4 regions of the Streptomyces sp. NPDC058008 genome follow, and region 4 is predicted to be linked to each of the others. Evidence: riboswitches for the same ligand, from Rfam matches in the RefSeq annotation. Region 4 holds a riboswitch; each other region holds the start of a gene.
The links. A riboswitch is a leader RNA that binds a small molecule or an ion and turns the genes downstream of it on or off. The one in region 4 is predicted to bind cobalamin.
Positions count from the first base shown of each region.

Region 1: linked by a shared signal. The riboswitch ahead of ACFVS9_RS33190 (prenyltransferase/squalene oxidase repeat-containing protein) and the one ahead of ACFVS9_RS31015 (cobalamin biosynthesis protein) in region 4 are both predicted to bind cobalamin.
Region 2: linked by a shared signal. The riboswitch ahead of metE (5-methyltetrahydropteroyltriglutamate--homocysteine S-methyltransferase) and the one ahead of ACFVS9_RS31015 (cobalamin biosynthesis protein) in region 4 are both predicted to bind cobalamin.
Region 3: linked by a shared signal. The riboswitch ahead of ACFVS9_RS29145 (ribonucleoside-diphosphate reductase subunit alpha) and the one ahead of ACFVS9_RS31015 (cobalamin biosynthesis protein) in region 4 are both predicted to bind cobalamin.

Region 1 is NZ_JBHVQX010000052.1:8,626-16,427, forward strand. Features, by position in the region: gene ACFVS9_RS33170 (ECF transporter S component) at 1-309, opposite strand, end outside; gene ACFVS9_RS33175 (ABC transporter ATP-binding protein) at 306-1,961, opposite strand; gene ACFVS9_RS33180 (energy-coupling factor transporter transmembrane component T) at 1,958-3,145, opposite strand; gene ACFVS9_RS33185 (hypothetical protein) at 3,151-4,068, opposite strand; gene ACFVS9_RS33190 (prenyltransferase/squalene oxidase repeat-containing protein) at 4,065-6,728, opposite strand; cobalamin riboswitch at 6,922-7,070, opposite strand; cobalamin riboswitch at 7,159-7,234, shown strand; gene ACFVS9_RS33195 (hypothetical protein) at 7,357-7,802, shown strand, end outside.
Region 2 is NZ_JBHVQX010000006.1:81,080-88,881, forward strand. Features, by position in the region: gene ACFVS9_RS07855 (VOC family protein) at 224-658, opposite strand; cobalamin riboswitch at 925-1,145, shown strand; gene metE (5-methyltetrahydropteroyltriglutamate--homocysteine S-methyltransferase) at 1,304-3,622, shown strand; gene ACFVS9_RS07865 (NAD-dependent succinate-semialdehyde dehydrogenase) at 3,940-5,355, shown strand; gene ACFVS9_RS07870 (aldo/keto reductase) at 5,503-6,330, shown strand; gene ACFVS9_RS07875 (GH92 family glycosyl hydrolase) at 6,443-7,802, opposite strand, start outside.
Region 3 is NZ_JBHVQX010000036.1:67,604-75,405, forward strand. Features, by position in the region: gene ACFVS9_RS29145 (ribonucleoside-diphosphate reductase subunit alpha) at 1-1,975, opposite strand, end outside; cobalamin riboswitch at 2,114-2,250, opposite strand; gene mctP (monocarboxylate uptake permease MctP) at 2,492-4,144, opposite strand; gene ACFVS9_RS29155 (DUF3311 domain-containing protein) at 4,141-4,404, opposite strand; gene ACFVS9_RS29160 (GntR family transcriptional regulator) at 4,588-5,358, opposite strand; gene ACFVS9_RS29165 (sugar ABC transporter substrate-binding protein) at 5,645-6,943, shown strand; gene ACFVS9_RS29170 (carbohydrate ABC transporter permease) at 7,066-7,802, shown strand, end outside.
Region 4 is NZ_JBHVQX010000042.1:50,424-58,225, forward strand. Features, by position in the region: gene ACFVS9_RS31000 (class II aldolase/adducin family protein) at 1-580, opposite strand, end outside; gene ACFVS9_RS31005 (anion permease) at 829-2,085, shown strand; gene ACFVS9_RS31010 (hypothetical protein) at 2,098-2,316, shown strand; cobalamin riboswitch at 2,465-2,594, shown strand; gene ACFVS9_RS31015 (cobalamin biosynthesis protein) at 2,723-3,667, shown strand; gene ACFVS9_RS31020 (cobyric acid synthase) at 3,664-5,340, shown strand; gene ACFVS9_RS31025 (putative cobaltochelatase) at 5,337-7,373, shown strand; gene cobO (cob(I)yrinic acid a,c-diamide adenosyltransferase) at 7,373-7,802, shown strand, end outside.

The DNA of each region.
Region 1 (7,802 bases), on a different contig from region 4:
GACCGTTTCGATACCCGCGGTTCCGGCGCCCAGAGGGCGCAGCGCCGCGTTGACGGCGGACAGTACGCCGAGCATGGCAAGGGCTTTGGAGTTGATGCCTCCTTCCGCGATCTCGGAGAGCACCACGCACAACACGAGGACGAGGAGGGCTCCGAAGATGAGCGGCGGTGCGTAGTTCGAGCCGAGCTTTCCCGGCGCCACGACGAAGGGCCAGAAGAAGGCCACTACCCCGACGAACGCCGCCAGCGTGATGACGAGCGACACGCGGACGTTGAGCCGGATCGCGGTCGCCGCTGCGGCGGCGTTCACGTCCGATCCCCGGAGTCGCCCGCTGTAAGAGCCGTGGCCACCTGGTCCACCGTGAGGAAGGGCAACGGTGCCAGGATCTTGGCCGTCTGCGGCGCGAAGACAGGTGAGGCGACGATGACTTCGGTGGTCGGCCCGTCCGCCACGATGTCGCCTTCGGCCATGACGACGACCCTGTCCGCGGTACGTGCCACGAACTCGACGTCGTGTGTGGAGATGACCACCGTACGGCCTTCCTCTGCGAGGGCGGCGACGATCTCCGTCAGAGCTGCCTTGGCCCGGTAGTCGAGCCCGCGAGTCGGTTCGTCGAGCAGGACGACCTGGGGCGCGGCGGCCATCTGTATCGCCAGGACGAGCGAGAGTTTCTGGCCTTCGGAGAGATCCCGGGGGTGTGTCGTGTCGGCGATCGCGGGAGCCAGCCGGTCGAGGATCTCCCGCGCCCCGGGGGCTCCGCTCGCGCCTGCGGACTCGCTGTCCGCCTGGTCGAGTTCCTGCTTGACGCTCTCGAGATAGAGAAGGTCGGCCGGGGTCTGCGGGACGAGGCCGACGAGCCGGCGCGCGTGAGCCGCAGACAGATCATGGGGGTCGCTCGCTGCCACCGTCCCGGTGCCCGTGACGCGCACGTGTCCGGCTCTGCGTGGACCGGAACCTTGCAGCGCCCACAGCAGCGAGGACTTACCTGAGCCGTTGCGGCCCATCAGCGCTGTGATCTCGCCGCCTCGCAGATCGAGGTCGACCTCGCGGACGGCGGGGACGCCGTGGTGGTTGACGGTGACGCCACGGGCGGTGAGGAGCGCGGGGCCGTCAGCCGGTGGGGCCGGGCGTAGCGGGGCGGGAGTTGCCCGAGTCAGCCTGGTACGGAGCGGAGCAGCGGCTCTGCGGGCGTCGCGGATGGACAGGGGCAGCGGGTGCCAGTCGGCGGTACGGGCGAGTTCCACGATCGGCGGGGCGATGGAGGATGTCGCGAGGATCTCGGCGGGTGGCCCGTGCACGACGCGGCCGTCGCCGGGCAGGTGGACCACACGGTCGGCGTACTGGATGACTCGTTCGAGGCGGTGCTCGGCCATGAGGACGGTGACACCGAGGTCGTGGACGAGCCGGGTGACGGCCGCCAGGACCTCGTCGGCCGCCGTCGGGTCCAGGGCGGAGGTGGGTTCGTCGAGGACGAGGACACGTGGATGCGCGGTGAGGACCGATCCGATGGCCACGCGCTGCTGCTGGCCACCGGAGAGCTCGTGCAGCGCGCGGTGGCGCAGGTCTGCGAGCCCCAGCAGGTCCAGGGTCTCTTCGACCCGTTTACGCATGACCACGGGCGGGATCGCCAACTGCTCCATGGTGTAGGCGAGTTCTTCCTCGACCGTGTCGGTCACGAAGCCGTCGAGGGGATCCTGTCCGACCACGCCGACGACGTCGGCCAGTTCCCGGGGCGGGTGGTGGGCGGTGTCCCGGCCGTCGACGGTGACGCGGCCGTGGAGGGTTCCGCCGGTGAAGTGGGGCACGAGCCCGTTGACGGCTCCCAGGAGGGTGGATTTGCCGACGCCGGTGTGGCCGACGACGAGGCAGAGCTCGCCCTCCTCGATGGTGAGGTCGACCTCGCGGAGGGCGGGTTCGGCAGCGTCGTCGTAGTGGACGGTGACCTGGTCGAAGGTGATCACGTGGCTTCGGCTTTCTCGGCGCGTGGCTTCGGGACGACGGCCGGGCGGGGCTGCGCGGGTGGAGGGGCGAGGAAGCCGGCGGTTCCGGCGAGGAGGATCGCGAGGGTCGGCACCAGTGGCGGGGTGGGCCAGGTCAGGGGGTAGATGGAGGGGTTGAGTTCGGCGGCGTGGTAGCCCATGTTGCTGAAGAGCAGGACGGCGGAGAGCACTCCGGCCCCGGCGACGGCCCATTCCGGCACCAGCCATGGATCGGGGCGGTACGTGGTGCGGGTGACTCTGCGTCCTCCCAGCCGCAGCCCGGCCACGCACAGGACGGCGCCTGCGGCCATGGCCGGGAGGCCGAGGAACGCGGGCGTGGTCGCGTCGAGAAGTCCGTAGACCCCGGCGCAGAGCCCGCACATGCCCAGGAGCATGAGCGCACCGGTGACACGCCGGGAGCGTGGGGTGGCGGTGCCTGCGCGCCCGTACCCCCGTGAGTCCATCCCGGCCGCCAGCCGTAGAGAGCGTTCGAGGGCGTCCTCCAGAACAGGCACGACGATGCCGCGCAGGGCCTTGAGGCCCTGGCTGCTCCCGGCGCGGAGTCTGCGCGCTCGGGCGACGCGCTGCACGCTCTGGACGAGTTGGGGAGCGACGCTGATCGCGACGGTGACAGCGACGCCGAGTTCGTGCAGGGCGCCGGGCAGGACGCGCAGGGCACGTTTGGGGTTGGCGAGGGTGTTGGCGGCGCCGATGCAGCACAGCATGCAGGCCAGGCGCAGGCCGTCGGTGGCAGCCGACAGCAGTGCCTCCAGCGAGACCGGGCCGCCGAGTTGGATGCCCGCGTACCAGTCGGGTGTCGGTATGTGGGGCAGGGAGAAGAGGAAGTGGTCGTGGGGGGTGATGCCGGTGGCGAAGACGGCGCGGAAGACGACGCGGATCGCGACCACGGTGAGCGCCAGGTAGAGGTAGTACGTGAAGCCCCGTGCCCAGGGAGCTTCCGTACGGCGTGCGGTGACGACGTACCCGAGAACCGCGAGCACGAGGAACAGCAGCAGCGGGTTGTTGGTGCGGCTCACCGCCGTGGCCAGGGCCAGGGCCCAGATCCACCAGGCGACCGGATGCAGGGTTCGGGGCAGGCGGCGTCCGCCCGTGTCCGGCACGGTTCCGGACACGGGCGTGATCGCCTGGGAAGTGGTTCGCGGCACCTCGGCTACTCCGGCCGGCGTCGGGCCGCGTACACACCCGCTCCGCCGACCAGCACGATCAGCGCACCGCCGATCACCACGGGCAGTACGGAACCCGCGTCGTGCCGGGCGTCGGCAGCGGGGGCCGCGTCGACGACCTCGGTCCGGGTGCCCGGCGTCTCCGTGCCCTGAGTGGCGGTGGCGGTCGGGGGCGGACTGTGTGACTCGGAGGCCGATGCTGTCGGCGACGGGCTCCTGGACGGCTTCGCCGAGCTGGAGGCCGGTTCTGACGGTGCGGGCGTCTTCGGCTCGGGGGCTTTCGGTCCCGTGTCGGTACCTGGCGGCAGCGCGGGGGCCCGGTCGGTAGAGGCGGGCTTTCCGACGTCTTCCGTCGGCCGGGTGTTGTGGGCGCGCAGTTGGTCCGGGGTGAGCTGCGGACGTCCTTCGGTCCCGCCGATGTCTGTGCCACCGAAGATCCACAGGTCGACGCTGCCGGGTTTCGGCTTGTACAGCATGGCGCCGAGCTGGCTGTACTCCCAGGAGTTCGCCCCCGGGTCGGCGTGCCAGTAGGACCAGTACGCGGAGGCCGGTGGAGTCAGGACGCAGTCATCCTGTTGCGGTGTCGGGTACTGCTTGCCGTTCTTGTGGCCGCTGTATCCGATGCGGCAGATGAAGGCCGGGCCGTCGTGTCCGGTGCCGGTGGTACGCCAGCCGCCTTGGTTGAGGAGCTCGTATCCGGTCGTGGGTGTGGTGCCGCAGGACCGGTAGACCGGGCCGCCCCAGTGGCTGAAGTCGACGGCGAGGACGACTCCTGAGGTTGTGGTGCACCGGCCCATGGCCTGCGGATCCGCTGCCGCCGACGGGGCGGTAGCCGTCAGCGCGGCAGCCGACAGCAGAAGCGCGGACGGCGCTCGCACGGCTCGGCGCCATGAGGGGGCCCTCATATCCGTCCTCCTGCCGCACGGCGGTGGGCAACGACGACCGTGCGCCACCCCGTGGCGACCAGCAGGGCCGCAAGGCCGACGAGTGCACCGACCTGCGCACCTGTGGAGGCCAACGCTCCACCACCGCCGTCGGTGTCGACGATGCCGCCTGCACCGCCGGCTGTGTCCCCGGGAGTGATGATCGTCGGAGTGGAGGCGTCAGGGCTGGGCACGGGCTGCGGCGCCGTGCCGGTCAGACTGCGCTCCAGAGTGCCGAAGGAGACCCCAGTTGTTCCGCTGACCGCCTGGGTCGACGCACGCAGATCGGATCCGCGCTGGCCCTCCTCGGCAACGTTGAAGCCACCGTCGGTGTTCTGCTGGCCCGCAAGGAACTTCCGGGCCTTGGCGATCTCCGCCGCGTACCGCTTCGCGTCGAGCGAGAGCCCTTGGACCGCGAGGGCGGCGGAGTTGACCGAGTTGCCGGCCGCGCCGGGAAAGCCCCCGTCCGAGAGCTGTTTGCCCGCGATCCAGGACAGGGCCTTGTCGACGGCTTTGTCCGCCTTCTCGCCTCCGGCCAGGCCCAAGGCCATGGCCGCGATGGCGGTGGAGTCGACGTCGGAGTCGCCCGTGGCGGGAATCAGGCTGGGCCACGCGCCGCTGTCGTGCTGAAGGCTTTCCAGATACGCGATCGGCTCGCCCGCCGCGTTCTTCTCACCGGCCCGCACCTGGGCCATGATCGCCAGCGACTGGGAGAAGACGGACGGGGCGTAGGTGTAGGCGCCCCTGGCGGCGCAGCTGCGGTCCGGGGCCTCGCTCGGCCCGGTGCACACGGACTTCTCCAGAGCGGTGATCAGGTCCTGGCCCCCGAAGGCACGTGGGTCTCGGCCCACCACCTGGGCGAGCAGGGCGGCCTTGCCGAGGGAACCGCCGAGCGCGTATTCGGTGCCGGTTCCCGTCCAGTCCTGGAGAGTCCTGCCATCGCCGTCCTTGCCTCCCTCGTCGAGGAAGTCGACGATGCCCCGGAGCTTGTCGTCGTTCAGGCCGGTGGCCGCCAGTGCGTAGGCGCCGTCGATGGTGAGTCCGAAGTCCGCACGGGCCGAACCAGGACCAGCCGTGTAGTACTGCCCCTGCTTGAGGTTGGTGCCCTTGGTGAGGTAGGCGACGCCCTTCTTCAGGTCGGGGCCTTCACCGGCGGGAGGGGTCGGGTCGTCGGTGGGGGGTCCGGTCGTCGGCGGACCGGTCGGATCGGGCTTCTTCGTCGTCAGCCGGGCGAGATCGGTGCCCGCGCCGGCGAGCACGGCGGGTCCCGTCGCGTACAGGGCCGGGTCGGTCGCGCCTTCCTCGAAGCCGAAGCCGCCGCCGTCCAGCTGTTCCCGGGAGAGCCAGGAGACAGCCGCGTCCGCGTGGGCGGTGTCGCCGAGGGCGCGGAGCGCCTGAGCAGCGTACGCGGTGGCGTTGACGCTGCCTGTGGTGGCTCCGGTGTATCCGGGGTACGAGCCGTTCTCGCCCTGAGCCTTCTTGAGGTAGGCGCGGGCCTTGGCCACAGCGGCTTCCTGCCCGCTGACCTCGTGCAGCACGAGGGCCACGAGGCCGGTGGTGGCGGGGTCGCCGTCGCAGTTCTCGCCGGGACGGATCAGGATGCCGGTGACTCCGCCGTCGTCGCACTGCAACTGGATCAGCCGTTCGACGCTCTCCGCCGGAGGTACGGCACCGGCGCGGAGCAGGGCCAGTAGGGCCAGCGCTTGGCCGTCCCCGTAGGTTGCGTTGCGGAAGTCACCCTTGGCGGTGCATCCCGGAGTTGGCTCGCCCGCGTCGGGACCTGCTGCGCACACGTTGTCCAGGAGGGCGGCGATCAGGTCGTGGCCGCCGAAGTCCCGGGGATCGGCCTCCGTCGCTTCGGCGACGAGCGCGAGCCGGGCAGCGGCCGTCGCGTCAGGGGCCTGGTCCGTCCCCGACGGGTAGGCGTAGTCGCCGGTGTGAGCGGCGAGGAAGGCGGTGACCTTGTCAAGGGTGGCGCTCGCGCCGTCGCCGGCGGCGAGAGCGTAGGCCGCCTCGGTGGTCAGCAGGTAGTCGGGGGCGTCGGTGCCCTCGCCGACGACGCGTTCGCCGTCCTGGAGCGTGCCGCCGACCCAGGCAGCCGCAGCCGCGACGTCGATCTCACCGGCCGGGACCGTGGGCGGGTTTCCGGGGTCGGGGGGCTCGGTACCACCGCCCGCGCGTACCTCGTCGGGGGTGAAGGTCGGCTTGCCGGTGGTCCCGCCGATGTCGGTGCCGCCGAACACCCACGCGTCGACGTCGCCGTCCTTCGGCTTGCGGTCCATGGCCCCGTACTGGCTGTACGTCCACTTCTTCTGTCCCGGGGATGCGATCCAGTACGACCAGTAGGCCGTGGCAGGCGGGGTGAGTACGCAGGATTCCTTGTCCGTGGTGGGGTACTGCGTGCCGGTACCGAGGCCGATGCGGCAGATGAAGGCCGGGCCGTCGTGCTCGGTGCCCTCGGTGGTGAAGCCCGCCTCGCGGAGGAGCTCGTAGCCGGTCGTCGGCGTCGCGTCGCAGCCGCGCTCCACCTCGCCGCCGAAGGGGCCGAAGTCCACGGCGACGACCGCGCCCTTGGTGCCCGTGCAGTCCTCGACGGGGTCCGCTGCGGCCGGAGTGACGACGGTGACGAGTGTCACGGACATGGTGAGCAACAGGAATGCCACTGATATCAGGGACAGGAACGCTCTGCCCCCCGGCTGCCGGTCTCTTCGCTCCGCGGTCCCCACCGCTGCCCCCTCGTGCTGTTTCCGTGGGGACACGCACGTGGCTGAGGGGCCCTCACCGCATGATGCGTGGCGGGTGGGGCCGGTCGTCCACGCCGTAGTCCGCGACGGCGCTTATCGCTGCAGATCAGGCCCCAGGTAATCCGGCTCGCCCGGCGATGCCGGGCCTACGGTTGCGGGTCAGCGCCGGATTTCGACCGGCTTCCCCTGGAACTCAGTGCTTAACAGGCGGATTGGAGCACGTGAATTCACATGGCGTCAAGAAGCCGTAGCGCAGCGCACACAGGGGATCGTGCGGGACTGCTGGCAGGACTCGGCCGCCTGGGGTAGCGTCCTGGGCTGCCACGTGGGGGAACCCGGTGAGAGTCCGGGGCTGACGCGCAGCGGTGTGGGACGGCAGAGGGCCGTCCTGAGCCCGAATGCCCATGGCGGCGGTGCACCACAGGAAGCCGGTCCACGCGTTCGGGCGGCGGCCTTGCCCACTGCTGCCCGCACCGAGGCAGGAGGCCGGGCCTGGTCGACACGCCCCTCATCCCAGGAGCAGGCCATGCCCCGTATGTCGATCTCCCCTCGTCTGGCGTTCACGGCAACCTTTTCCCTCGGGGCGCTCTGCCTGAGTGCTCTGCCGGCCGCGGCCACCGCCACGCCGGCCCAGATCGCGACCTCGAAGACGAATGGTGTCGCCTATCTCAAGTCCCTCCAGGCCTCGGACGGTTCGTACGCGGGCGCCGGTCTGTCGAACGAGTGGGCCTTCAGTGCACTCGCCTCGGCAGGAACTGCGGCCGTCGACGTCACGCCGGGGGGCGACACCACGAAGAACGCGAGATCCGTCTACCGCACACTGCTCGCGACCGCTGGGTGGCCGTCGGCGACTCCGGTGGTCACGGACTACGAACGGGCCTCGCTCAACGCCTATGCGGCCGGCATCGACCCGGCCCGCGTCTCCGCCTCCCGCAACCTCGTCGCCGACATCTACGGCTATTGGCAGACGGC
Region 2 (7,802 bases), on a different contig from region 4:
GCGGGCGCGTCCCGCGCGTCCGCACGGGGCCGGGACCCCGTGCGCCACAGGCAGCGAGTAGGACGGACGCGTCGCACCGGCGTCGGCGTCGGCGCCGCGGGGCGGGCGTCGGTGGGGCGGTTCCCCGACGGTTCGGCTGCTCAGCCGAGGCAGAGCTCAGGGGGCGGAGCCGAGCCTCAGCCGAGGCAGAACTCCGGGGCGGAGCCGAGCCGTGCGCGGTCGCTCAGTCGAGGCAGAACTCGTTGCCCTCGACGTCCTGCATCAGCAGGCACGACTCGTTCTCGTCGTCGGCGAGCAGCAGGTGCACCCGCCGGGCTCCGAGCGGGAGGAGCCGCGCGCATTCGGCCTCGAGCGCGGCCACCCGCGCCTCCCCCACGAGCCCGGTGCCGACGCGTACGTCGAGGTGCACCCGGTTCTTGACGGTCTTCCCCTCGGGAACGCGCTGGAAGTACATCCTCGGGCCCACGCCCGAGGGGTCGCCGCACGAGAACGACGCTCCCCTGAGCTCCGGCGGACGCGTGTCCTCGTAGTCGGCCCAGGTGGCGAACCCCTCCGGTGGCGCCGGTGCCACGTAGCCCAGCACCTCGCACCAGAATCGGGCGACGCGCTCCGGCTCCGCACAGTCGAAGGTGATCTGGACCTGCTTGATCGACGCCATCGGGCCACCCTAACGGGTGGCGTTCAAGGGGGCCTTCGAATTATCCGCCGCCCGGACCGGCCTCCCGTAGGCCCGGCCGGGCGCCCTGCCGGCGCCTGGGGGCGGGCCTCACGCGTCCGGGGGCACGGGCGCGGAATCGCCCTCCGCTGACGGCCGGACGCCGGCCCGTCCGGCGCGTCCGGCCCCGGCCCGCCGGTCGGCCACGGTCCGGCGCCCGGTCCATCCGCATGCTGGACCTGGCGCCTCGCGCCGCCCGGATGCCCCGTAGTCTGACGCGTGCAGCTGGTTCGCCCCGTCCGCCAGACGGGATGCGTCGTAAGAGGGAACCCGGTGGGAATCCGGGACTGCCCCGCAGCGGTGAGCGGGAACGACCGCCGTCATACGCACTGGGTCCGACGTACCGGGCCTGGGAAGCGACGGCCACTAGGTGTCCTCACACAGGACGTGCCCGCGAGTCCGAAGACCTGCCAACTGCCCGCGCGCGGACCATCCGTGCGCGGACATCCCGGTGACCTCGAGGGCGGGTCGGCGTACCTACCAGGCCGTCACGGCGTCGTACGACGCCTCACGTCCCGGTACGTCACCCCTTCGCGCGCTCGTGCCGTCCCCGGGATCTCAGGGATTCATCTCGCGAAGGAGATCTCCGTGACCACCGAGCACACGACCGCGACCGCGCGGTCCACCGTCCACGGCTACCCCCGGCAGGGTCAGAACCGGGAACTGAAGCAGGCGGTGGAGGGCTACTGGAAGGGGCGGGTCACCGCCGACGCCCTCCGCGCCACCGCGGCCCGGCTGCGCGGCGACAACTGGCGGCAGCTGAGCACGACCGGGATCGACGAGGTGCCCACCGGGGACTTCTCGTACTACGACCACGTGCTGGACACCACCGTCATGGTGGGAGCCGTGCCGGCCCGCCACCGCGAGGCGGTCGCCGCGGATCCGCTCGACGGCTACTTCGCGATGGCACGCGGCACCCAGGACGTCGCACCACTGGAGATGACCAAGTGGTTCGACACCAACTACCACTACCTGGTGCCGGAACTGGGGCCGGACACGGTCTTCTCGGCGGACTCCGCCAAGCAGGTCGCCGAACTGACGGAGGCACTCGCCCTGGGGCTGAACGCCCGGCCCGTCCTCGTCGGCCCGGTCACCTACCTGCTCCTCGCCAAGCCGGCCCCCGGCGTGTCCGCGGACTTCGACCCCCTCACACTCCTGGACCGCCTGCTGCCGGTGTACGCGGAGGTCCTCGCCGACCTGCGCGCGGCCGGTGCCGGGTGGGTGCAGCTGGACGAGCCCGCGCTCGTCCAGGACCGCACACCCGCCGAACTGAACGCCGTCGAGCGCGCCTACCGGGGTCTCGGCAGCCTCGACGACCGGCCCGAGCTGCTCGTCGCCTCCTACTTCGGCCCGCTCGGCGAGGCGCTCGCCGTGCTGGCCAGGACTCCGGTGGAGGGTCTCGCGCTGGACTTCACCGAGAGCGCCGCCGTGAATCTGGACGCCCTGGCGGCCGTCGGCGGACTGCCCGGCAAGCGCCTGGTCGCGGGGGTCGTCAACGGCCGCAACATCTGGATCAACGATCTGGAGAAGTCGCTGTCCACCCTGGGGACGCTGCTCGGCCTCGCCGGGCGGGTCGACGTCGCCTCCTCCTGCTCCCTGCTGCACGTCCCCCTCGACGCCACCGCCGAACGGGACGTCGAGCCGCAGGTACTGCGCTGGCTGGCCTTCGCCCGGCAGAAGACCGCCGAGATCGTCACCCTGGCCAGGGGCCTCACCCAGGGGGTCGGCGCCGTCACCGCCGAACTCGCCGCCAACCGGGCCGATCTGGCGTCCCGCGCCCACTCCCCCGTCACCCACGACCCGGCCGTCCGCGCCCGCACCGCCGCGGTGACACGGGCCGACGCCCTCCGCTCCCAGCCGTACGCGGAACGGGCCGTGGCCCAGCGGGCCCACCTGGGCCTGCCGCTGCTGCCGACGACGACCATCGGGTCCTTCCCGCAGACGGCCGAACTGCGCGCCGCCCGCGCGGGCCTGCGGAGCGGCCGCCTCGACGCGGCCGGGTACGAGGAGCGCGTCAAGGCCGAGATCCAGGAGGTCATCTCCTTCCAGGAGAAGGCCGGCCTGGACGTCCTGGTGCACGGTGAGGCCGAACGCAACGACATGGTCCAGTACTTCGCCGAACAGCTCACCGGTTACCTCGCCACCCGGCACGGCTGGGTCCAGTCCTACGGCACCCGTTACGTCCGCCCGCCGGTCCTGGCGGGCGACGTCTCCCGCCCCGAGCCGATGACGGTCGGCTGGACGACGTACGCCAGGTCACTCACCGACCGGCCGGTCAAGGGCATGCTGACCGGGCCGGTCACCATGCTCGCCTGGTCCTTCGTCCGCGACGACCAGCCCCTCGGCGACACCGCCCGCCAGGTGGCACTCGCCCTGCGCGACGAGGTGAACGACCTGGAGTCGGCCGGGACCTCGGTCATCCAGGTGGACGAGCCCGCACTGCGCGAGACGCTGCCCCTGCGTGCGGCCGGCCGTCCCGCCTACCTGGCCTGGGCGACGGAGGCGTTCCGGCTCACCACGAGCGGGGTGCGGCCGGACACCCAGATCCACACCCACATGTGCTACGCGGAGTTCGGCGACATCGTGCAGGCCATCGACGACCTCGACGCCGACGTGATCAGCCTGGAGGCGGCCCGCTCCCACATGCAGGTCGCCCACGAGCTGGCGGACCACGGATATCCGCGCGAGGCGGGCCCGGGTGTGTACGACATCCACTCGCCCCGCGTTCCGAGCGCCGAGGAGGCCGCGGAACTCCTCCGCAGGGGCCTGGAGGCGATCCCGGCCGAGCGGCTGTGGGTCAACCCGGACTGCGGGCTCAAGACCAGGGGCTGGCCGGAGACCCGGGCGTCGCTGGAGAACCTGGTCGCCGCCGCACGCGTGGTGCGCGGCGAACTGCCCGCGTCCTGACCTCGCCGGACCGGCCGGGGCGCCCCCGCGCGCCCCGGCCGGTCCGGACGCCCTCCGGTCCCCGGGCGCCCGGGGCGAGCCCCGTCCGCTCAGGTTTCGGGCGCCGGAGGCCGGACACGTGCGAGGGGGCGGGGCCGGAAGGAGATCCGCACCGACCCCTCCACGGCGACACGGAGAGCAAGAGGTCCAACACACCGCGTACAGGCGTTAATAATTTAGTCATTTGAACCTGTTTGCCCACTTTGCTGCCGGGTACCCCGCAGTGAGGACGGAATGAAGCATTCCGCCGCGTGACCGATCCGTCGTCTGGAGACTTCATGCCGGAGCAGCGCACGAGTTCATTCGCCACCGTCAACCCCGCCACCGGCGAAACCGTGGCGGAGTTCCCCTCGATCCAGGGCGAAGAGGTCGATTCCGCCCTCGACGCGGCGGACCGCGCCTTCGGTGCCTGGCGGAGGAAGCCGATCGAGGACCGCGCCGCCGTGGTCGGGCGCGCGGCCGAGCTGATGCGGGAGCGCAAGGAGCCGCTCGCCCAGATCATCACCCTGGAGATGGGCAAGCTGATCTCCGAGGCACGCGGTGAGGTGGACCTGGCCGCGTCGATCCTGGCGTACTACGCGGAGCACGGCCCCGGCTTCGCCGCCGACGAACCGCTGGACGTCGAGGAGGGCGAGGCCTGGCTCGTCAGCGAACCACTGGGGGTGCTGCTGGGCGTCATGCCGTGGAACTTCCCGCTCTACCAGGTGGTGCGCTTCGCGGGGCCCAACCTCGTGCTGGGCAACACCGTGATGGTCAAGCACGCGGGAATCTGCCCGCAGTCCGCGCTCGCCCTGGAGTCGCTGTTCCGGGACGCCGGCGCTGGACCCGGCGTCTACACCAATCTGTTCGTGAGCCACGAGGAGATCTCGCGCGTCATCGACAGTCCTGTCGTGCGCGGGGCCTCCCTGACCGGCAGCGAGCGGGCGGGAGCCCAGGTCGCCGAACGCGCCGGTCGGAACATGAAACCCAGCCTGCTGGAGCTGGGCGGCAGTGATGTCTTCATCGTCCTCGACGGGGAAGGCCTGGAACGCACGGTCGGCGCCGCGGTGGCGGGGCGGATGGCGAACACCGGGCAGAGCTGCGTGGCCTCGAAGCGGTTCATCGTCGTGGCGGACGTGTACGACGACTTCGTGGAGGGCATGCGCCGGGCCTTCTCCGAGCTCCGCCCCGGCGACCCCTCGGACGAGGCGACGACCCTGGGACCGCTCTCCTCGGAGCGGGCGGCGTCGGACCTGACCGACCAGATCCGTGAGACCGTGGAGCAGGGAGCCGACCTCGTCATCGGCGGCGCGCGCGTCGACCGCCCGGGCGCCTACGTCGAGCCGACGATCCTCACCGGCGTCAAGCCCGGCATGCGGGCCTACGCCGAGGAGCTGTTCGGGCCGGCGGCCGTGATCCACCGGGTGGCGGACGAGGACGAGGCGGTCGCCCTCGCCAACGACAGCCAGTACGGCCTCGGCGGATCCGTCTTCTGCGCGGACGTCGAACGGGCCCGGAAGGTGGCCGAGCGGGTGGAGACCGGCATGGTCTGGATCAACCACCCGACGTCCACCCAGCCGGATCTCCCCTTCGGCGGGATCAAGCGCTCGGGATACGGGCGGGAGCTGTCGAAGCTCGGCATGCGGGAGTTCGTCAACCGCAAGCTGGTCCGTGTCCTGCCGCCGGACGCGGAACTGCGCGGCATCGCGGGCTGAACCGCCGGCCCCGCGCCGTGGTGACGCCCCGGCCCGCCGTCACCGTCCCGGGAAGCCGGGAGCGAAGGGCCCGAGGACCGGAGAAGCCGGGAAGGACCGGGCGACCGGTCCGGCACCCCCGGAAAGACCGACGACAAGGAGCCACCCATGCCCGCAGTACCCGCCCTCACCCTCAACAACGGTATGGAGATCCCCCAGCTCGGTTTCGGTACCTTCCAGATCCCTCCGGAGGAGACCCGCGAGACCACCCTGACGGCGCTGAAGACCGGCTACCGCCACATCGACACCGCGCAGATGTACGGCAACGAGAGGGAGGTCGGGCAGGCCGTCCGGGACTCGGGGCTCGACCGGGCGGACGTCTTCGTCACCAGCAAGCTGGACAACCACGCCCACGCGTACGACGACGCGCTCCGGGCCTTCGACGGCACGATGGAGAAGCTGGGACTGGAGTACCTGGACCTCTTCCTCATCCACTGGCCCCTGCCGGACCGGGGCGACTTCGTGGAGACGTGGAAGGCCCTGGAGGAGATCTACCGTTCGGGGCGGGTCAAGAGCATCGGGGTCTCGAACTTCCAGCCGCACCACCTGCGCCGGCTGCTGGACGGCGGTGTGGTCGTGCCCGCCGTCAACCAGATCGAGGTGCACCCGTACCTCACCCAGGACACCGTGCGGGCGTTCGACGCCGAACACGGTATCGCCACCGAGGCCTGGTCCCCCATCGCGCAGGGCAAGGTGCTCGACGATCCCACGCTCGTCCGGATCGCGGAGCGGGTCGGCAGGTCGACGGCGCAGGTCACCTTGCGCTGGCACCTCCAGCGCGGGGACATCGTGTTCCCCAAGTCGGTGACCCGGAAGCGGATCGAGGAGAACTTCGACCTCTTCGACTTCGAGCTCACCGAGGGGGACATCGGCGAGATCAACGCCCTGAACCGTGACGAGCGCACGGGGTTCGACCCGGACCGCTTCAACGGCTGAGGCTCCCCGGCGCGGCAGCGCAAGCGCGCCGCACCGGACCCGCCCCTCGGTGAGGGGCGGGTCCGGTGCCGCGCCTGCCGTTCGGAGGCGCGCCCGCCACCGACGGGGAGCGCTACTTCAGGGCGGGCGGCGCCGCGTCCGGCGAGGTGCCCCACCGTGACGGCGTCCCGCCGACCTCGAAGGACAGCTCGCGTGTTCCGCGGATGTCGTCGGTGGTCAGGTAGGTCTTCCCGTAAGGGGTCCCGTCCGTCCGCGCCGACCGGATGTAGCGCGCCGAAGCCGACGTACCCGGAGCCTTCACGGTCAGGCCGCCCCGGGGGTAGTAACGGCGGTCGAGGGTCAGGTCGACCCGCTCGAACACGGGGGTCGACAGACCCCAGGTGTCGGTGCCCGGCTGGACCGGGAAGATCCCGATCGAGGACAGGACGTTCCAGGCGGACATCGTGCCCAGGTCGTCGTTGCCGGTCATCCCGGTCGGGCTGTCCGTGAAGAGCGTGAGCGCCGCGTGCACCACGTCCGTCGTCTGCCAGGGCCGGCCGGTGGAGAGATAGGTGTAGGGGGCGATCAGGTCGGGCTCGTTCTGCGGGTTGTACTTGTCGGCGTTGTAGTAGTCGTAGGGCCCGTTCACCCACACCTCCCGCGCGGTCCTCGCCGGGTCCTGGAGCAGCTGCTCGTAGGCGAAGAACGAGTCCAGGCGTTCGTTGGCGGCCTCGGTGCCGCCGATCAGGGAGACCACGCCGGGCAGGTCCTGCGGGACGAGCCACTGGTACTGCCAGGACGTGCCCTCGTGGAAGCCCTCGCTCCGCGCCGGGTCGACGGGGCCGGTGAAGTCACCGTTCGCGTCCCGTGCGCGGAAGAAGCCGGTCGAACGGTCGAAGATCTTCCGGTAGTTCTGGGCCCGTGCGGTGTAGCGCGCCGCGTCGGCCCGGTGTCCCAGTTCCTTCGCCATCTGCCCGAGCATCGCGTCGGACAGGGCGTACTCCAGGGTCGCCGAGGCCCCGTGGTCGTAGTCGGAGTCGCCCGGCTTCACATGGGCGCGGCCCTTGACGTACGGCGCGAACCCGTCGGCGAGGTACTCCTTGTTCGCCTCACGGCCCACCGGCGCGGAGTCGGCCGGCGGCACGCCGTCGGCGTTCTTCCTCAGCGCCCGGTACGCCCGCTCCTCGTACCCCTTGAGCAGTCCCTGCTGGTAGGCGTTGGTGAGGAAGGGAGTGACGGGGTCGCCCGTCATGATGTTCGTCTCGACCGTGCCGTAGCCCCACTTGGGCAGCCAGCCGCTGTCCTCGTCGATCGTGAGGACGGAGATCGCCATGTCCCGGGACTCGTGGGGCGCGAGCAGGGAGAGGAGCTGGGCCTGGGTGCGGTAGGTGTCCCAGAGGGACCAGTTCTGGTAGTAGGTGAATCCCTCGGCCCGGTGGATCCTCTGGTCCCAGCCCGTGTAGCGGCCGTCGACGTCGCTGCCGATGTTCGGC
Region 3 (7,802 bases), on a different contig from region 4:
GCTTCTTCAGCTCGTCCACCAGGTAGGCGTTGACCTGGAGGAACTCACCGCTGAGCGTCTCGCGCTTGAACAGGTTGGAGACCTGCGGCTCGATGCACTCGTACACCCCGGCGATCGAGGCGATCGTCGCCGTCGGCGCGATGGCGAGCAGCAGGGAGTTGCGCATCCCGCTCCTCGCGACCCGGGCGCGCAGCGCGTCCCAGCGCTCCGGCCAGTTCAGCTCGGTGTCGTAGTGGTCGGGGTGCAGCACGCCGCGGGCGGCGCGGGTCTCGGACCAGGCGGGGAGCGGGCCCGAGCGCTCGGCCAGGTCGCACGAGGCCTCGTAGGCGGCGAGCATGATCCGCTCGGAGATCTTCGTGGACAGCGCGCGGGCCTCGGGGGAGTCGAAGGGCAGCCGCAGCTGGAAGAAGACGTCCTGGAGGCCCATCGCGCCCAGGCCCACCGGGCGCCAGCGGGCGTTGGACCGGCCCGCCTGCTCGGTCGGGTAGAAGTTGATGTCCACGACGCGGTCCAGGAAGGTCACCGCGGTGCGGACGGTGGCGTCCAGCCGCTCCCAGTCGAGGGTGCCGCCCGTGACGAACGCGCCGAGGTTGACCGACCCCAGGTTGCAGACGGCCGTCTCGCCGTCGTCGGTCACTTCGAGGATCTCGGTGCAGAGGTTCGACGAGTGGACGACCCGGCCCGGCTCGGCGGTCTGGTTCGCCGTCCGGTTGGAGGCGTCCTTGAACGTCATCCAGCCCTGCCCGGTCTGTGCGAGGGTGCGCATCATGCGCCCGTACAGCTCACGCGCCGGCATCGTCCTGCGGGCCAGGCCCCTGGCCTCGGCCGCGCGGTAGGCCGCGTCGAACTCCTCGCCCCACAGGTCCACCAGCTCGGGGGCGTCGGCCGGGGAGAACAGCGACCACTCGGTGTCCGCGTCGACCCGGCGCATGAACTCGTCCGGGATCCAGTGCGCCAGGTTGAGGTTGTGCGTACGCCGCTGGTCCTCACCCGTGTTGTCGCGCAGCTCCAGGAACTCCTCGATGTCCGCGTGCCAGGTCTCCAGGTAGACGGCGGCGGCGCCCTTGCGCCTGCCGCCCTGGTTGACCGCGGCGACGGAGGCGTCGAGCGTCTTCAGGAACGGGACGATGCCGTTGGAGTGCCCGTTGGTCCCCCGGATGAGTGAACCGCGGGCGCGGATGCGGGAGTAGGAGAGGCCGATGCCGCCCGCGTGCTTGGAGAGGCGCGCCACCTGGTGGTAGCGGTCGTAGATCGAGTCGAGCTCGTCCAGCGGCGAGTCCAGCAGGTAGCAGGACGACATCTGCGGGTGGCGGGTGCCGGAGTTGAAGAGGGTGGGGGAGGAGGGCAGGTAGTCGAGCCGGTTCATCAGCCCGTACAGCGCGGCCACCTCCTCCAGGGCGCGCTCGGAGGTGTCCTCGGCGAGGCCCGAGGCGACGCGCAGCATGAAGTGCTGCGGGGTCTCGACGACCTCGCGGCTGAGCGGGTGGCGCAGCAGGTACCGGCTGTGCAGCGTCCGCAGGCCGAAGTAGCCGAAGCGGTCGTCGGCGCCGTCGGCCAGCGCCCGGTCGACGAGGGCGTCGAGGGCGGTGGCGTGCAGTGCGACGAACTCGGCCGTGCGGTCCGCGATCAGTCCCTCGCGGTGTCCGACGGTGACCGACGCCGAGAAGGAGACCGCTCCCTGGCCGGCGGCCTCGTCCGCGATGGCCCGGGTGAGGAGCCGCGCGGCGAGCCGGGAGTAGGCCGGGTCCTCGGAGATCAGGCCGGCGGCCGCCTCGGTGGCCAGCGTGCGCAGCTCCGCCTCGTCCGACCGGGCGTTGCGGCCGCGCAGCGCGGCGGCGGCGACCCGTCCGGGGTCGGTGTCGGGGAGGTCGGCGGTGAGGCCGGTCAGGGTCCGCAGCAGTGCGGTCCCGGGCGCGTCGGTCGTACGGCCTTCGGATTCCGCGGCTGAAACCGGGTCTGCTGGCGCGATGGTCACTGGGGCTATCCCTCGCTCGGCTCAGGGCCTGCGGGAGCGGGGCAGCCGGACACGTGGACACCCGGGGGAGGGCAGCACGGTGCGCACGGCGTCCACCGGCCCTCCGCGGGGCCCGGACGTCTCTGCGTCCGGTTCGGTCGAGCCGGACGCACTGTCGACAGGTCTTCGGACTCCGCGGTGCGCAGAAGCACACCGATCACACCGTTGCGGGACAGTTCCGGATTCGCACCGGATTCCCCTGCGGCGACAGCGAGGTCGAGCATACATGTGGGGGCCGCCGATTGCTGCGGCCCCCACATGTAGTGTCGCGACGGGTCGGAAGGCCGGGCGGGACGCCGCCGGGGCGAGGCCGGGGACCGGGCCGGGGGCCCGTTCCGGGGCCCCTCCGGGGCAGGGGCGCCGGTGGATCCGCCGGGTGGCCTCCGCGGACGGCCGGGCTGTTCCGGGGAGTCCCACCGGCCCCTCGCACGGCCGTCCCCGGCGGGGAGAGCCCTGCCGGGGACGGGACCGTGCGCCCTACAGGCGTTCCAGCGGGGCGTGACCGCCCGGCGAGCCCTCCGTGGCCGGCGGGAGCTCGGCCTGGACGCCGGGGTCGCCGACGTCCGCCGTGTAGTCGGACGGCGCGGTCTCGTCCACACCGGCCGGGGCCTTGACGGCGTTCAGGACGAAGGTCAGCACGACCACGACGAGGATGTTCAGCACGATCGCGGTGAGACCGATGTAGCCGATCTCGCCGATGCCCGGGATCTCCTTCGAGGAGCCGCCGAAGTGCTTCTGCGTCGGGCTGGCGACACCGTACGCGGCCACCGTGCCGTAGACCATGCCGACCGCCCAGCCGGCGATCAGCGCCCAGCGGTGGAACCACCGGGTGAACAGGCCGCCCACCAGGGCCGGCATCGTCTGGAGGATCCAGATGCCGCCCAGCAGCTGGAAGTTGATCGCGACCGTCTTGTCCATGGTGAGGACGAAGGCGAGCGCGCCGACCTTGACCAGGAGCGAGACCAGCTTGGAGACCTTGGTCTCCTGGGCCGGGGTGGCGTCGGGCTTGATGAAGTCCTTGTAGATGTTGCGGGTGAAGAGGTTCGCCGCGGCGATCGACATGATCGCGGCCGGCACGAGGGCGCCGATCCCGATCGCGGCGAAGGCCACGCCCGCGAACCAGTCGGGGAACATGTTCTCGAACAGCTGCGGGATGGCCAGCTGCCCGTTGTCCACCTTGATCCCGGCGGCGATCGCCATGAACCCGAGCAGGGCCAGCAGACCCAGCATCAGCGAGTACAGCGGCAGGATCGTGGTGTTGCGCCGGATCACCTCACGGCTGCGGCTGGAGAGCGTCGCCGTGATCGAGTGCGGGTACATGAAGAGCGCCAGCGCCGAGCCGAGCGCCAGCGTGGCGTAGCCCCACTGGCCCATGTCCCCGGGCACCAGGGCGCCGCGCGGCTGTCCCGTCGCCGGGTTGGTCTGCGCGAAGGCGTCGTTGGCCTTGGCGAAGATCTCGCCGAACCCGCCGAGCTTGATCGGGATGTAGATGATCGCCACGGCGATGACCAGGTAGATCAGGCCGTCCTTGACGAACGCGATGAGCGCGGGCGCCCGCAGCCCCGAGGAGTAGGTGTACGCGGCGAGGACCGCGAACGCGATGAGCAGCGGCAGGTCCTTGACGAACCAGTGCGTGTTCTCGCCGCCGCCGACGCCCATGACGTCCAGCACGGCCTGGATGCCGACCAGCTGGAGCGCGATGTACGGCATCGTGGCGAGGATGCCGGTGAGGGCGACCGCCAGCGAGAGGCCCTTGGAGCCGAACCGGCCCCGGACGAAGTCCGAGGTGGTGACGTAGCCGTGCTTGTGCGAGACCGACCACAGGCGCGGCAGGAAGGTGAAGATCAGCGGGTAGACGAGGATCGTGTACGGGACGGCGAAGAAGCCGGCCGCGCCCGCCGCGTAGATCGCCGCGGGCACCGCGACGAAGGTGTACGCCGTGTAGAGGTCCCCGCCCAGCAGGAACCAGGTGACCCAGGTGCCGAACGAGCGTCCGCCCAGGCCCCATTCGTCGAGGCTGGCCTCGTTCTCCGCCTTGCGCCAGCGCGCGGCCATGAACCCGATGACCGTGACGGCCACGAAGAAGAAGATGAACACGGCGAGCGCGACGCCGTTCACGCCGTCCTTCATGCGGAAGCACCCCCCTTGCGGGCGCGCTGGTCACGCTGCCACAGCTTGTACGCGATCATGGTGAGCGTGGTCGAGATGAGCACCCAGAGCATCTGGTACCAGTAGAAGAACGGGATGCCGATGAAGGTCGGTTCTACCTTCGCGTACGAGTCCACCCAGAGCATCGCCACGAACGGGGCGATCAGGCAGAGCGCGATCACCACTCTGGCGGGTGTCACTGTCGGTGCTGTCGGTGGGTTCGCATCGGTTTCTTCTGGCATGTGGCGACTCCGTCCCCTCGCTGATCACCTGGTGCGACGCGCAGGAAATCTAGGCGAGAGGTCCGGCCACCGTCACCCCCCGTCCGTATTTCGGTCCTGCAACGGTCCTGTGTCATGCGAAACGGCTGGATCCTCCCGCGCGCGTGCGGGAGGATCCAGCCGTCGGTGGGTTCCGTGACCGTCTCAGTCGGTGGGACGCTTCAGGCGGGCCACGAACTTGTACCGGTCGCCCCGGTACACCGAGCGCACCCACTCCACCGGTTCGCCGTCCCCGTCGATCGAGTGGCGGGACAGCATGAGCATCGGAAGGCCGACGTCGGTACCGAGCAGTCCCGCCTCGCGCGGCGTGGCGAGAGAGGTCTCGATGGTCTCCTCGGCCTCGGCGAGCCGGACGTCGTACACCTCGGCCAGGGCGGTGTAGAGCGAGGTGTACTTCACCAGCGAACGGCGCAGCGCGGGGAAGCGTTTGGCCGAAAGGTGCGTGGTCTCGATGGCCATCGGTTCGCCGCTGGCGAGCCGGAGACGCTCGATGCGCAGCACCCGCCCGCCCGCCGTGATGTCGAGCAGCCCGGCGAGCGTGTCGTCCGCCGTGACATAGCCGATGTCCAGCAGCTGGGACGTGGGTTCCAGTCCCTGGGCGCGCATGTCCTCCGTGTACGAGGTCAGTTGCAGCGCCTGGGAGACCTTCGGCTTCGCGACGAAGGTGCCCTTGCCCTGGATGCGTTCCAGCCGGCCCTCGACCACCAGCTCCTGGAGTGCCTGGCGCACCGTGGTGCGCGAGGTGTCGAACTCCGCGGCCAGGGTCCGCTCGGGCGGCACCGGGGTGCCCGGAGGCATGGTGTCCGTCATGTCGAGGAGATGGCGCTTGAGCCGGTAGTACTTGGGGACGCGTGCCGTGCGCGCGCCCGCGGCCGCGCCGGTCCCACTCGTACTGCTGCCCCCGTCGGCACCCATGGCCCGCCTTCCCGACTGCTGCGTTGCTGCCGTCACCGGCTCCTCCGTCTGTCGCGGCTCACATGGTGGCACGGCCTCGTCACGGGTCGTCGCCCTCCCTCAGGTGTCGGTCCGATAACGGACGCGAGTGCACTTCTTATACACCCTTGACACCCCTAAAGGTCTAGGCCAAGCTCCCGGTACTGGTCTAAACCATTAAAGACCAGGTCCCAGACCCACAGGTAGCGCCAGGCGTACGTCTTCGCGGTGGGCGGGGGGTTGCTGGTATCCCTGAGGAGGGTGTGGCATGAAGCGCAAGCTCATTGCGGCCGTTGGCGTCGCAGCGATGATGACCGGAATCGCGGCGTGTGGTGGGGACAGTAATGACAACGCCGCGAAGGACCCGAAGGACCGAACGGAGAGCCTGACGGTCTGGCTGATGGTCGACGCGCAGAGCACCTGGCCGGAACTGGTCAAGGACGTCAACGCGCAGTTCAACAAGAAGTACCCGAAGGTCAAGGTCAACGTCCAGTACCAGCAGTGGGCGGACAAGGCCAAGAAGCTCGACACGGCCCTCGGCGGCGACAAGTTCCCGGATGTCGTCGAGCTCGGCAACACCGAGACGATGCAGTACATCCTCAACGGCGCCCTGGCCGAGATCGACCCCAAGAAGTATGACAACTCGGACACCTGGATCAAGGGTCTGAAGGACACCTGCACCTTCGAGGGCAAGCAGTTCTGCGTGCCTTACTACGCGGGCGCCCGTGTCGCGATCTACAACAAGGACATGCTCAAGAAGGGCACCGGCAGCGACGTCCTCCCGCAGACCGAGGACGAGATGCTCGCCGCACTCGACAAGGTCTCGGCCGAGTACAGCAAGAAGGACAAGCGCTTCTCGTCCCTCTACCTGCCGGGCCGTTACTGGTACGCGGCCATGTCCTACGTCGCGGGCTACGGCGGCTCCATCGCCGAGTACGACGAGGGCGCGAAGGAGTGGAAGGGCAACCTCTCCTCCCCCGAGTCCCAGAAGGGCATCGAGCACTTCGTCAACCTGGTCAAGAAGTACAACAAGGCCGACCAGACCAAGGACGAGCAGGACCACGCCAACGTCATGGCCAACGAGAAGGCGGCCCTGATCTACGGCAACGGCTGGGAGGCCGGCTCCGTCGTCGACGGCGCCAACAACGGCAACCCGAAGCTGGAGGGCAAGATCGGCACGGCCGGCATGCCCGGCCCGAACGGCAAGGCCCTCCCGTCCTTCATCGGCGGTTCGGACCTCGCGGTGACCGCCAAGTCCAAGGTCACCGACCTGGGCGAGGAGTGGGTGTCGCTCTTCACCAGTGAGAAGTCGCAGGAGGTGCTCACCTCCAAGAACATCCTCCCGAACAACGAGAAGCAGCTCGAGCCGCTGAAGTCCAAGCCGGAGACGGCCGCCGTCGCCAACGCGGTGCCGGACGCCTGGTTCACGCCGATCGCGCCGGGCTGGACCTCCATCGAGAAGGAGGAGGTCCTGGAGAACATGCTCCTGGAGATCCTCAAGGGCGCCTCGGTGGCCGACGCCGCCAAGAAGGCCGACGACAAGGTCAACGAGCTCATCAACAAGTAGTCCCCGGGCCTTCGGCTCTCCAGGCGGGGGTCCGGCGAACACCGGGCCCCCGCCTCCTTTTCAGGTAGAACGCCGTGATTCCCGGGTGCAGACCCCCGGAATCCCGATGGAAGGTCAGTCACGTGGCTGCTGCCGACACCAAGGCCGCCGGTCCACCGGTACCCGTACCGCGTGTCCCGGAGAAGACCGGGAACCCGCCCTCCGAGCAGGAGACCGCCGGGCCGCGCCCGAAGAAGCGGCGGAAGAAGGGGGAACTCCTCCCCTACCTCCTGATCCTGCCGGCGATCCTGGCGATCGCCGCCGTCTACGTCTACCCGCTGATCAAGACCGTGATCATGTCCTTCCAGGACCTGGGGCGGGCGGCCCTCTGGGGCAACGGCGAGACACCGTGGGTCGGCTTCGAGCAGTTCACCAACATCCTCGGTGACCCGGAGTTCTGGTCGGTCGTCGGCAGAACCGTCGTCTTCATGACCATCTGCGTCGTGCTGACCATGGGCATCGGCCTGCTCATCGCCCTGATGATGCTGCGGCTGTCCACCTGGGTGCGGCTCGTCCTCACCGTGGCCCTCATCGCCGCCTGGTCCATGCCGCTCATGGTCGCCGCCTCGGTCTTCCGCTGGCTCTCCGACTCCGACTACGGCCTGATCAACACCCTGCTCGCCGACATCACGGGCGACGAGGACCGGTGGCTCGGCCACAACTGGTTCCTCGACCCCTGGCAGGGCTTCGGCATCATCACGCTCCTGGTCGTCTGGGGCGCCATCCCGTTCGTCGTGATCACGATGTACGCGGCCCTCACCCAGGTCCCCAAGGAACTGGAGGAGGCCGCCTCCCTCGACGGGGCCACGGCCTTCGGCGT
Region 4 (7,802 bases):
CGGGCACGGAGCTCGCGGTGAGCCAGAGCCTGCACATCCATTCGAGCTGGGCGGTGCGGTCGTAGGCCTCGTCGAGGGTGTTCCCGTAGGTGACGGTGCCGTGGTTGCGCAGCAGGCAGCCGGTGCGGCCGCGCAGGGCGGTCATCATGCCGCGGGCCAGTTCGGCGCTGCCGTAGCGCGCGTAGGCGGCGGTGCGGACGGGGCCGCCGAGCAGGGCGGCGGCGTAGTGGACGAGGGGGACCTCGGTGACGAGGGTGGAGACGGCCGTCGCGTGCACGGCGTGGGTGTGGACGACGGCCGCGGCGCCGGTGCCGCGGTAGACCGCCAGGTGGAGCGGGAGTTCGCTGGTCGGGACCATGTCTCCCAGGACCTGCCGTCCCTCCAGGTCGGTCCCGACCGCGTCCCCGGGGCCCAGCCGGTCGTAGGGCACCCCGCTCGGGGTGACCAGGACGAGGTCGCCGACCCGGGCCGAGACGTTGCCCGAGGTCCCGACGACCAGGCCGTCGGCGGCGGTCCGCCGGGCCGTCGCGACGACACCGTCCCACGCGCGGCGGACCGCGTCGCTGTCCACGTCACTCATACGGGGATCCTAGGGGGCACGTGACCGAGGTCTCCCCGACGGGACGGAACGGTCGCGGCCGGGGCCGTCCGCGCCTTCCGGGATCCGGGCCCCGCACCGCCCGCGGCCCTCCGCCCTCCTCCTGCCGCACACAAGCGGAACCCGCGTACGCGAATGGGGTCACCGTGCCGCCCTGCCCAGTTCATCTTCCGTTCACCCAGGTTGCTTACGTTCCACGTGCCAATGACGTCGAACGATTGCCTGGGTAAATGGAACACATCACGCTGCTGCTCGCGATCGTGATCGTGACAGCTCTCGTGTTCGATTTCACGAACGGTTTCCACGACACCGCCAACGCGATGGCCACCACCATCTCGACCGGCGCTCTCAAGCCCAAGACGGCGGTGGCCATGTCCGCCGTTCTCAACCTCGTCGGCGCGTTCCTGTCGGTGGAGGTCGCCAAGACGATCTCCGGCGGGATCATCAATGAGAACGGCCTCAGAACCGAGGTCATCTTCGCCGCGCTCGTCGGCGCCATCCTGTGGAATCTGCTGACCTGGCTGGTCGGCCTGCCCTCCAGTTCCTCCCACGCACTCTTCGGCGGCCTCATCGGCGCCGCGGTGATGTCGGCCGGCTGGTCCTCGATCAACGGCGGCACCGTCGTGACGAAGGTCCTGCTGCCCGCCGTCGCCGCGCCCGTCGTGGCCGGTGTCGCCGCGCTGCTGGCCACGAAGCTGACGTACCGCCTCAACCGGAAGATCACCGACGAGGCCCAGCTCAGGTCCACCGCGAAGGGCTACCGCGCCGGGCAGATCGCCTCGGCCGGTCTCGTCTCGCTCGCGCACGGCACCAACGACGCGCAGAAGACCATGGGCATCATCACCCTGGCCCTGGTCACCGGCGGTGTCCTCTCCCCCGGCTCCAACCCGCCCGTCTGGGTCATCGCCTCCGCGGGCGTGGCCATCGCCCTGGGCACCTACCTCGGCGGCTGGCGCATCATCCGCACCATGGGCAGCGGTCTCACCGACCTGCGTCCGCCGCAGGGCTTCGCGGCCCAGACGAGTGCGGCGACGGTCATCCTGGCCTCCTCGCACCTCGGCTTCTCCCTCTCGACCACCCAGTCCTGCTCCGGCGCGGTGATGGGCGCGGGTCTCGGCCGCAAGGGCGGTGTGGTCCGCTGGTCCACCGCCACCCGGATGTTCGTCGCCTGGGGTCTGACCCTGCCGGCCGCCGGACTCGTCGGCGCGGGGGCCGAGTTCCTCACCAAGCAGGGGCCCTGGGGCGTCGCGGTGGTCGCGGTCCTGCTGGTCGCGGGCTCCGGCGCCATCTGGCTGCTGTCGCGCCGCAAGCCGGTCGACCACACCAACGTCAACGCGCCCGAGGGCGAGCCCGCGGGTGTCGTGACGACCGCCATCGCGGCGGTCGCCCCGCCGCCCGCCGGCGTGAGCGTGCCGGACCTCAAGACCACCATCCACGCCCCGTCCGCGACGGCCGAGACCCCGGCCGACCGGCCGGCCACGGTGTAAGGACAGATCCGCATGAACATCGACTGGGCAGCTCTCGCTTCCGTCTTCGGCGTCAGCCTCGTGATCACCGTCGCGCTGGTCGGCCTCTTCACCCTCGGCGTCACCGGCCTCGCCAGGCAGACGTCCACGGCGCGGGGCGGCGGCAGCGTCCTGGCGCGCACCGGCGCGTACGCCTGCTTCGCGCTGTGCGCGGCGGCCGTCGCGTACGGCATCTACCTGATCGTCGCCTGAATCCCCCTGCGGACGCACCGGGCCGGACACACCACGGGCGTGTCCGGCCCGGTGTGCGTCTGAGCACACCGAAGCCTCGCAGGTCAACGGCAGGTTGACGGACATTCGCGGAGCGTGGTGGACTGCCGGAGCCATTTACGGCGACAGCAGAGGAAGCCGGTGCGAATCCGGCGCGGTCCCGCCACTGTCACCGGGGAGCAGCCTCCATACGGAAGTCACGGTCCGCCACCGCGGACTGGAAGGCCGGAGGAACTGCGGATCCGGGAGCCAGGAGACTCTCGTCGCCGGTCACGTCGAACCAGGGCGCGGACCCTGAGTGAGGACATACGCCATGTCGGGCTGCCCTGCGTCGGTCGCCGTACCACCTGCCGCGAAGGTCCACCGAGGCGCGACGGCCGGCTGAGCGGTGCGAGCCGACCGCATCTTCGCGTACGGCGCCGCCGCCGGCCTGATCGGCGACCTGCTGCTCGGTGACCCCCGGCGCGGTCATCCCGTCGCCGCCTTCGGCCGTGCCGCGGCGGGCGTCGAGAACCGCCTGTGGGGCGACCACCGGGGCCGGGGCGCGCTGCACGCGCTGGTCTGCGCCGGAGGCGCCACGGGCGCCGCCGCGCTGGCCGCCCGCGCCGTACGGAACCGTCCCGCCGCCGCCGTGGCACTGACCGCGGCGGCCACCTGGTCCGTCGTCGGCGGCACGTCGCTGGGCCGGGAGGCCCGCGCCATCGGCGGGGCCCTGGCCGCCGGGGACGTCGAGCTGGCCCGGGAGCGGCTGCCGCACCTGTGCGGCCGCGATCCGCAGGCGCTGGACGGACCGGGGATCGCCCGCGCGGTGGTGGAGTCCGTCGCCGAGAACACCTCCGACGCCGTCGTGGGGGCCCTGGTGTGGGGCGCCCTCGCCGGTGTACCGGGGCTGGTCGGCTTCCGGGCGGTCAACACGCTCGACGCGATGGTCGGGCACCGGTCGCCGCGTCACCGGCGCTACGGCTGGGCGTCGGCCCGGCTCGACGACGTCGCCGGCTGGCCAGGGGCTCGGCTCACCGCCGTGCTCGCGGTGGCCGCCGGGGGCCGCCCGCGCGAGGCCGTCCGGGCCTGGCGGGCCGACGCCGGCCGGCATCCGAGCCCCAACGCGGGGCCGGTGGAGGCCTCGTTCGCGGGGGCGCTCGGCGTACGGCTGGGCGGCACCCTGGCCTACGGCGGACGGGTCGAGCACCGGCCGGTGCTCAACGGCGGGGCGGGCCGGGACGTGCGGGTCACGGACATCGAACGCGCGGTGCGGCTGTCGCGCCGGGTGAGTGTGCTGGCCCTCGCCGTGTGTGCGGCGGGGCGGCTGGCCGTGGGACGGAGAGTCACATGAGCGGCGGACTGCTGGTCGCGGGAACCACGTCGGACGCGGGCAAGAGCGTCGTCACGGCCGGGATCTGCCGGTGGCTGGTGCGCCGGGGGGTGAAGGTCGCGCCGTTCAAGGCGCAGAACATGTCGCTGAACTCGTTCGTCACCCGGGAGGGGGCGGAGATCGGCCGGGCCCAGGCGATGCAGGCGCAGGCGGCCCGGGTGGAGCCGTCGGCGCTGATGAACCCGGTGCTGCTCAAGCCGGGCGGCGACCGCTCCAGCCAGGTCGTCCTGATGGGCAGGCCGGTCGGCGAGATGAGCGCGCGCGGCTACCACGGGGGGCGGCAGGAGGCTCTGCTGGGGACGGTCACGGACTGTCTGGAGCAGTTGCGGGGCAGTCATGACGCGGTGATCTGCGAGGGGGCGGGCAGTCCGGCCGAGATCAACCTCCGGCGCACGGACATCGTGAACATGGGCGTCGCGCGGGCCGCGCGCTTCCCCGTGCTGGTGGTCGGCGACATCGACCGGGGCGGCGTGTTCGCCTCGTTCTTCGGCACGACGGCGCTGCTGAGCGCCGAGGACCAGTCACTGATCGCCGGATACCTCGTCAACAAGTTCCGCGGTGACGTGTCGCTGCTGGAGCCCGGCCTCGACATGCTGCTGGGGCTCACGGGCCGGCGGACGTACGGGGTGCTGCCGTACGCCCACGGTCTGGGCATCGACGAGGAGGACGGGCTGCGGGTCTCGATGCGCGGTGCCGTACGGGAGTCGGTCGTGGCCCCGCCGCACGGTGAGGACGTGCTGCGGGTCGCGGTGTGCGCGGTGCCGCTCATGTCGAACTTCACCGATGTGGACGCGCTGGCGGCCGAACCGGGTGTGGTGGTGCGGTTCGTGGACCGGGCGGAGGAACTCGCCGACGCTGACCTGGTCATCGTGCCGGGCACGCGGGGCACGGTGAAGGCGCTGGCGTGGCTGCGCGAGCGGGGTCTGGCCGGCGCCCTGGAGCGGCGGGCCGCCGAGGGGCGGCCGGTGCTGGGGATCTGCGGGGGGTTCCAGGTGCTGGGTGAGCGCATCGAGGACGACGTGGAGTCGCGGGCCGGTGTGGTGAAGGGCCTCGGGCTGCTGCCGGTGCGGGTCCGCTTCGGCCGCGAGAAGGTCCTGGCCCGCCCGGTCGGAACGGCCCTCGGCGAACCGGTGGAGGGGTACGAGATCCACCACGGGGTCGCCGAGGTGGACGGCGGCGAGCCGTTCCTGGACGGGTGCCGGGCCGGCTCCGTGTGGGGGACGCACTGGCACGGGTCGCTGGAGAGCGACTCCTTCCGGCGGGCGTTCCTGGCCGAGGTCGCGCGGGCCGCGGGGCGGCGGTTCACGGCGGCGCCGGACACGAGCTTCGGGGCGCTGCGGGAGGAACAGCTGGACCGGCTGGGGGACCTGATCGAGGAGCACGCGGACACGGACGCCCTGTGGCGGCTGATCGAGACGGGCGCGCCGGAGGGGCTGCCGTTCCTCGCACCGGGAGCACCGGGGGCGCCGGGGGCACCGCCCGCGCCGGCTCCCGGAGCGGTACGGACACCGCCCGCACCCGTCCCCGCGCCCGGCGCGCCACAAGGGGCCGGCGGGCGCCCCGGCCCATGGGGCGGGGCCGCCGCGGCCGCGTCCGACCGTGCAGATGTGATCGCTACAGAGGAGGCTCCGTGAGTACGCCGTATCCCTTCACCGCCATCGTCGGGCAGGACGATCTGCGGCTCGGACTGCTGCTCAACGCCGTGAGTCCCGCCGTCGGCGGGGTCCTGGTGCGGGGGGAGAAGGGCACCGCCAAGTCCACCGCCGTTCGGGCGCTGGCCGCCCTCATGCCCGAGGTCGCGGTCGTGGCGGGGTGCCGTTTCTCGTGCGCCCCGACGGCACCCGATCCGGCGTGTCCCGACGGCCCCCACGAGACGGCCGCGGGCGTGTCGCGTCCGGCGCGGACCGTGGAGCTGCCGGTCGGCGCGTCGGAGGACCGGCTGGTCGGGGCACTCGACATCGAACGGGCCCTCTCGGAGGGCGTGAAGGCCTTCGAGCCGGGGCTCCTGGCGGAGGCCCATCGCGGGATCCTGTACGTCGACGAGGTCAATCTGCTCCACGACCACCTCGTGGACCTGCTGCTCGACGCGGCGGCCATGGGGGCCTCCTACGTCGAGCGCGAAGGCGTGTCGGTCCGTCATGCGGCGCGCTTCCTGCTGGTCGGGACGATGAACCCGGAGGAGGGCGAGCTCCGGCCGCAGTTGCTGGACCGCTTCGGGCTGACCGTCGAGGTGGCCGCCTCGCGGGAGACGGACCTGCGCGTCGAGGTCGTACGGCGCAGGCTCGCCTACGACGACGACCCGGCCGGGTTCGCCGCGCGGTGGGCCGGCGAGGAGGCGGCGTTGCGCGAGCGCATCGTCGCCGCGCGCGCCCTGTTGCCCCGTGTGGTGCTCGGCGACGGCGTGTTGCGCCAGATCGCGGCGACGTGCGCGGCGTTCGAGGTGGACGGGATGCGCGCCGACATCGTCATGGCCCGCACCGCGACGGCGCTGGCCGCGTGGGCGGGGCGCGAGGAGGTCGTCGCGGACGACGTGCGGCAGGCGGCGCTCCTGGCGCTCCCCCATCGGCGTCGGCGCAACCCGTTCGACGCGCCCGGACTCGACGAGGACAGGCTGGACGACGCCCTCCGGGACGCGGCGGACGGCCAGGGCGGGGGCGACGACGATCCCGACCCGGGCCCGGACGGTCCCGGCGGCGGGGTCCCGCCGCAGGGCGGTGGCCCGGACGACGGCGGTGCGGACCCGGGCGGCCGTGACGAGGGCGGTTCCGCCGCGCCCGGCCGGGAGGAGGCCGGGAGCGGCGACGCGCCCGCGCCGGGCGGCGGTGGCGGGGAAGGACAGCCGGTGCGGGCCGGCGAGCCGTTCCGCACGAAGGTGCTCAGCGTGCCCGGTCTGGGCGAGGGCGCGGCCGGGCGGAGGTCCCGGGCCCGTACCGAGCACGGCCGGACCACCGGGTCACGGCGGCCCGAGGGGACGCTGACGAAGCTTCACCTGGCGGCGACCGTGCAGGCGGCGGCCCCGCACCAGCGGGCGCGCGGGCGGTCGGGGCGGGGGCTCGTCGTACGCCGTGACGATCTGCGGCAGGCGACGCGGGAGGGGCGCGAGGGCAATCTCGTGCTGTTCGTCGTGGACGCCTCCGGGTCGATGGCGGCCCGGCGGCGGATGAGCGCCGTCAAGGGCGCGGTGATGTCGCTGCTGCTGGACGCCTACCAGCGCAGGGACAAGGTCGGCCTGGTGACCTTCCGGGGCAGGGACGCCGAGGTGGCGCTGCCGCCGACCTCGTCGGTGGACGCGGCGGCCTCCCGGCTGGAGTCGCTGCCGACGGGCGGGCGCACCCCGCTGGCCGCCGGGCTGCTCAAGGCGCACGACGTGCTGCGGGTGGAACGGCTGCGCGATCCGTCGCGCCGGGCGCTGCTCGTCGTGGTGACGGACGGCCGGGCGACCGGGGGCGTCGATCCGGTGGCGCTGGCGGCGCGGGCCGGGCGGCTGCACGCCTCCGAGGGCACCGCGTCCGTCGTCGTGGACTGTGAGTCGGGGGTCGTACGCCTCGGTCTCGCCGCACAGCTCGCCCGGGATCTGGGGGGCAGCGCGGTCACGCTCGACGAGCTGCGCGCCGACTCGATCGCCGGGCTGGTCAAGGACATCACTGCTGCCGGGAGGGCCGCTTAATGCCGCAGGGACAGCCTGTATCGGTACCGGACGACGGGCTGACGACACGTCAGCGTCGTAACCGTCCGCTGCTGTTCGTCCACACCGGCGTCGGCAAGGGGAAGTCGACGGCCGCCTTCGGGCTCGCGCTGCGGGCGTGGAACCAGGGCTGGCCGATCGGGGTGTTCCAGTTCGTGAAGTCGGCGAAGTGGAAGGTCGGCGAGGAGAACGCGCTGAAGGTGCTCGGCGCGAGCGGCGAGGGCGGCAGCGTCGCCTGGCACAAGATGGGCGAGGGGTGGTCGTGGGTCCAGCGGGGCCTGCACGGTGACAACTCCGACAACGAGGCGAAGGCGCGCGAGGGGTGGGAGCAGGTCAAGCGCGATCTGGCCGCCGAGACGTACAAGCTCTACGTGCTGGACGAGTTCGCCTACCCGATGCACTGGGGCTGGA